DNA from 2 places in the Clostridium sp. RTP31139st1_H3_RTP31139_211217 genome. Region 1 is predicted to be linked to the other one. Evidence: riboswitches for the same ligand, from Rfam matches in the RefSeq annotation. Region 1 holds a riboswitch; the other holds the start of a gene.
The links. A riboswitch is a leader RNA that binds a small molecule or an ion and turns the genes downstream of it on or off. The one in region 1 is predicted to bind S-adenosylmethionine.
Positions count from the first base shown of each region.

Region 1 (3,221 bases):
TCGTCACGCTTATATCCTTCTTTATATCTCTTTAAGTTCTTTAATAATCTTTTTAAGGAATTATTATGAATACCTAAAATTTGAGAAATCTCCTTTGGAGAGTAATATTCCTTTTGAAGAGTATTGTACAATTTATTTTGCATTTCGATTTTGTATTGAAGATCTACAAATTGGTTTTGATGTGGACCATTTTTCCCACGGTGATGATAAGCGCATAAATACTTATAATTTAACTCAATATCAAAACCACCCTCGCTTCTATGAACTATATGATGAACATCAGCTTTGTTTCCACATATCTCACAATTGTACAATAGATTGCCCCCTTTATTTTTTTTCGAATATTATATGATATAATATAATATATTTATATTCATATTATATTCTAAATAATGTGAAATATCAAATTTACATAATGAAAAACGTTTACTGTTGATTGTTTTTACCATAAAGTGGTATATTAAATATATACTATATTATATTTAAATTTATGAAAGAAGGTGATTATATGAGACAAAAATATAATTCTTTTGAGTATTGGAAAAATATTATTGTTGAGAATAGAACTATTAGAGGTCATGTGTTTATGAATGAATTACCAACAGAAAAGAGTGTTTATATGCATACTTTAATTTATTCTAGGGGAAATGGGTTAAATAATATATGGAGTTATTTCCCAAATATTAAGGCGTTTATAGGATATATACAATATTCATTTTTACAAGAGGCCTTCTATATATGGATAAATTGCAAAGATGATTCTGTTTCTTATATACCATTAAAGCCTGTTGAAGAAGTAATAAGAGATGGTGAGGTTAGTAAAAAAATTACTAAAGAAGAAGCAGATAAGATGAAAAAATATATAAATAGAGTAAAAAAGTGTTGGGATTTACCTTCTAATAAAGCAGTGATAGAGATGAAAAAAATTATAAGAGAGTTTAATAGAGATTGGTATGGAGATAGTAAAGAGTTTTTATATATAAAGTTATTTGATAAACCAGAGGACTTAGGTAAATTTGTTTTAGAATCTAATTATATGGCAAGTAGCGAGGAGGAGTTTAAAAGTAAGACTCATGAGGATTTAACAACATGGATGGATTTATGTTGCCGTGCTACTAAGGATAAAAAAGCAGGTGAAATCTTTAGGAAAATATTACAAAAGAGTCTTACAGAAGTTATTTAAAATTTATTGACAGTATAATTTGTATTAGTTATAATTATATTGTCAAGTATGCGGGTATCGTATATCGGTAATACTCCAGCCTTCCAAGCTGGAAAGGTGGGTTCGATTCCCACTACCCGCTCCATTTTATGCGCTATTAGCTCAGTTGGTAGAGCACCTGACTCTTAATCAGGGTGTCCCCGGTTCGAACCCGTGATGGCGCACCAAAAAAGAAGTAACTTTTGTTACTTCTTTTTTTATTAATCTTAATTGGATTTTGTTTACAGTTGACAGTGATATATCAACTTGTTAATATGAATAAGGAAATATATTTTTAAAATATAAAGTTTCAATTTGCGAGTAATAAAGTTATATTATTTAAATAAAACTTTAGAATCACATTTTAAATTAATATCTTATCAAGAGTGGTGGAGGGACTGGCCCTATGAAGCCCGGCAACCTATTAGCAGTTAAGAGCTATTAGTTAGTAGTTGATATAAAAACTTAAATAGTTTTTATATTTTAGAAATTCAGTAGAATTTCATCAATAACTATTAATTATTAACTATTAATGATGGTGCTAAATCCTGATAGATGAGAAATTATATGTAGTTTTGATATTTAAGCTCCTGAGTTTCTCGGGGGCTTTTTTTATTTGAGTAAAATACCAAGGAGGAGAGAAAGATGAACAAAAAAGGAAATGGATGGGCGTTGTTACCATTATTAGTTTTTATAATAGTTTATGTATCGTCAGCTTTATTAGCAAAAGACTTTTATGCAGTTTCGGTAATAGTACCATTTTTAGCTGCAACACTAGTTGCATTATTAATGAATAGAAAAGTTAAATTTGATGAAAAAGTTGAAATTTTTTGTAGGGGTGCTGGGAATACCAATATAATATTGATGGTATTAATATTTATATTAGCTGGTGCATTTGCACAAGTAGCTAAATCTATGGGAGCTGTTGATTCTACTGTGAATTTAGGGTTATCAATACTTCCAAGTAATATAATGATTGCAGGAATATTTGTAATTGCTTGTTTTATTTCATTATCAGTTGGGACATCAATGGGTACTATAGTTGCATTAGTTCCAATTGCTGTTGGAGTTGCAGAAAAAACAGGAATAGTTACAGCAATTGCAGTTGCAGCAGTAGTTTGTGGGGCAATGTTTGGTGATAACTTATCAATGATTTCAGATACAACTATAGCAGCAACAAGAACTCAAGGTTGTGAGATGAAAGATAAATTTAAAATGAACTTTAAAATTGTGTTACCTGCAGCTATAATTACAGCTTTAATTTTTGTTTTAATAACAAGAAATTCAGGAGTAACTAGTGTTGAAGCATTAGATTATAGTTTAATAAAAATAGTTCCTTATATAGCAGTTATTGTAGGAGCTTTAGTAGGGTTAAATGTTATTGTAGTTTTATTAGGTGGAACAGTAATAGCAGGTATTATTGGATTTGCAACAGGAAGTTTTGATATATTAGGATTTTTTGGTGCAATTGCTGATGGGATAGGTGGAATGAGTGAACTTATTATAATATCTATTTTAATTGCTGGAACTATTGAGATTATAAAATATAATGGTGGAATAGATTTTATTATAAATAAAGGATTAAGGGGCTTTAAGAGTAAAATGGGAGCAGAGTTTGGAATTGCGGCTTTAGTTAGTTTAGTAGATATTTGTACAGCAAATAATACTGTAGCAATTGTTACTGTTGGACCTATAGCTAAGGATATATCAGATGAAGTTGGATTAGAGCCTAAGAGAGTTGCCGGAATTATGGACATGTTTTCTTGCGTATTCCAAGGTGTAATTCCTTATGGTGCACAACTTATATCTGCAGCTGGACTTGCTGCACTTTCACCATTTGCAATAATGAAATATTTATTTTATCCATATTTAATGGGGATTTCAGCAATTATTGCAATAGCTTGGTACCATAGAAAAAAGGCAAATTAATAAATGATATGGTAATAAGTACGTAGAGTTTTAAAATAATTAAATACATAATTTTAAAATATAATATAAAAATCAATAGTGTAGGAAATAG
Region 1 covers NZ_JBCOAB010000010.1:58,625-61,845, reverse strand. Annotated here, with positions in the region: gene ABUA17_RS06490 (HNH endonuclease signature motif containing protein) at 1-314, opposite strand, end outside; gene ABUA17_RS06485 (hypothetical protein) at 491-1,183, shown strand; tRNA gene ABUA17_RS06480 (tRNA-Gly) at 1,234-1,307, shown strand; tRNA gene ABUA17_RS06475 (tRNA-Lys) at 1,314-1,389, shown strand; SAM riboswitch class I at 1,576-1,763, shown strand; gene ABUA17_RS06470 (Na+/H+ antiporter NhaC family protein) at 1,847-3,130, shown strand.

Region 2 (3,221 bases), on a different contig from region 1:
GTAAATACAACATTAAACATTAAATAAGCAGCTAAGAAAGTTAATAATATATTTAATGCTTGTCCACAAATATATAATATAATTGGTTTTCCACCTTTAAAATACTTAAACAAATCTCTAAAGTTAGTAGATAACCCAATACTGGCAAATGCTAAACAAAATAACCATCCTTGCAATGGACTAATTATAGATTTAACCATACCTTTATCAATAAACACATTAGCAACATCGCTACCAAGAATAAAATAAATAACTGAAAATAAAATAGATGCAAATAGAAAACCTAATACAAATTTCGGAAAATTAACCCAAATCTCTTTAAACAATACTTTTGCCGAAATATTCTTTTCACTACTAGGATTTCTTTCAACTTTTAAACTCCAATAAGTAGCAACTCCAAAAGCCATAACCCCTATCAAAATGTTTTGTATCATTTTTATAGTTGAAGCAACATCACGAGCTACTGGTCCAAGCAATTCACCCGCAGCAACAACTGCCCCTGTTGAGTCTACAGTTCCTCCTATCCACGCTCCTGCTAATACTGGATTTAACCCTAACTTTTTTATTATTAAAGGCATTATTACCATCATCAATGAAGTAAACAAAATAGATATTCCAACAGCTAATGTTAACTCTTCTTTTTTAGCTTTACTTGCACTTGCAGCAGCTATTGCAGCAGATACACCACTTACTGACATATCAGCTGAAATAGTTATATTTAAAGATTTTGATTCTATCTTAAGTATTTTTTGTCCAAACCAATAAGTTGTTATTAATACAACTGGAGTTACACACCAAGTAACAAATATACCTGGAATACCAATTAAAAGCATCTTATTAATCAAAACTGTTGAACCTAATAAAACTAATCCTGTTTTAATGAAAAATTCAGTTTCTGAAGCCTTTAGTACAATCTTAGGTGTTCCTATAGTATTACTTACTAAAAAGCCAATTAATAATGCCCATACAACATACTCAAGTCCCCAAGCCTTTAAATTCACTTGAGCTGCAAGTATATATGCTAGTACTGCAACTATAAAAACTACTGGAAAACCAAGAGCAAACTCCTTAACTGATTTCCCCATAAAATGAATTCCAATTGAAAATAATATACAAAGAACAATTCCTAAAATTATTAATTCAGGTATTAAATTATAAGGTTCAACAATACTATCAGATTTAGCTGAAGCCTCAATTCCTTTTAATTCATACCAAGTATTTATATCTTCTTCAGCTTTTGCATTTAAATCTTTATCTTCATAATTTGCTTCTGCAGCAGCATTTTGAGATTCTTGTGCTATTTCTTTTGCATCACTTGTATTAGCTATAGCTTGTTCATATTTGGCTTCATTTTCAGCTGATAGTTTAGAAGCCTCTTCTTTACTTAAATAAATAGATTTTAATGGATCATCATTCCAAGAATATGGTTTAGAGAAAAGTTCACTTATTTGAGATATGAAAGGTATACTAGTAAATTTCAGCGAACTTTTTTCATCATTTGCTTCGTACCATTCTATAGTTTTAAATGGAGCCTTTTCTCCTTCTACCTCCAGAATACTGTTATAAGTGTTTAAATCTGCTTTTATACTCTTAGTATAATTTATTGAAAATACTAATAATGTACATAGTAATATTGTAAACCCCAATATAATAGCCCAATAGTCCTCAAATTTTAATAAGTTTTTAATATTATGTTTTTTGCTAGATATTTTTTGTGTTGACATTGAATAACCCCCTATTGATTTATTTAAAATTTAATATTCTTTTTTAATTCCCCAATTTTAAATACCTTAAATTTTAATAGCGCTATTAATTATTACTGATTTTTAAATAGGAATTTTTCCTTAGATCTTCACCCTCCTCTACTCTAAAATAAGAATTTAATTTATATACATGTATAATTTTTTGCAAAATAAAAAGCACCAGAGAATAAACTCCAGTGCATGCAAAATCACCTATTAATTTACTCTCTTATCGCTCAGCTAATAAAGCTGCAGGAATTAGCACCACGTTGATAGTTTTGAATTTTTAATTAGTAGTTTTTATATAAACTTCTAACTGCTAACTTTTAACTATTAACAGGTTGCTGGGTTTCATAGGGCCAGTCCCTCAACCACTCTTGATAAGAATATTTATTAAATTTTAATGTTGTTGTTATTTAATATAACCCTCTTTTAAATGTATGTCAATAACTTTTTTTGTATTTTTTCCCTTTTAGATGTTTTATTATTATTTATTTTTATATATTAAATACTTTAATAAAATAACCAGTATACATTTCCCTCAAGAAAAATATATACTGGTCATTTTATATTATTATTTGATACACTCAAATAATACTCCATAATTTATTTCTACACCATTTACATTTATGTTATATATAGGTTTAATATCATTATGAACTTTTTCTAAAAATGATATATCCTTTACAAAAGGATCATTAGTATTTAAAACTGTTACTCTAGAAACATACTTATAAATCTCTTCATTAAAATAAAGGCTCTACCTTGACGTAGATCCTTTATCATGTATTATTTATATCTATTTCTTAGTAATATACTTAAAATCAGGTTCCCTATTAAGATCATATTCAACATAATCATCAACATCTAACAAATCATTTAAATCTATACATTGAACTCTTTGATTTTCATATGTTACCCAATAAAATCTCAATGATTCAGCACACATTACAGCTGTATAAATTGTATACTCATAACGTTCTAAACATTCATCATACACAATTGTATTATTTTTTTCTGATAATTCAACTAAACCAAGAGGCACTGCAACATTATTAAATAAATGAATAATATTACTAACACCCTCCTCTTCATCTATCCCCTTAACAGCATACTTCTTCAAAAATGATAATCTAATAAACCTTGATGTAGAAGAACAATCTCCTGGAAGTCCCATTGTACCATCTCCAGTGAAACACTTATTAAATTTTTCTCCATTAATCTCTAAAGTGTCATAATCTAAATTTCTAATATTAAAGTAATTTAATAAATTTAAACAATGCCAAGAATAACTTGGACTATTAGTCATAACTCCCATGGAATTGCGATAAATGCTTACTCCGCTTTCATCTGGCTCAATAATAACAGATTCACCTGTTTTATCTGAAAATATCCAATGAATTGGTGGTACTTGTCCAAGTATAGGTATATTCATTAAAGTAATTTTATTTTCAACCATATCAACAACTTCATCTACAC
Region 2 covers NZ_JBCOAB010000003.1:141,287-144,507, forward strand. Annotated here, with positions in the region: gene ABUA17_RS02685 (YeiH family protein) at 1-1,724, opposite strand, end outside; SAM riboswitch class I at 1,969-2,129, opposite strand; gene ABUA17_RS02690 (linear amide C-N hydrolase) at 2,542-3,221, opposite strand, start outside.
Region 2: it holds a riboswitch for S-adenosylmethionine, as region 1 does, so the genes downstream of both, ABUA17_RS02685 (YeiH family protein) here and ABUA17_RS06470 (Na+/H+ antiporter NhaC family protein) in region 1, are expected to answer to the same signal.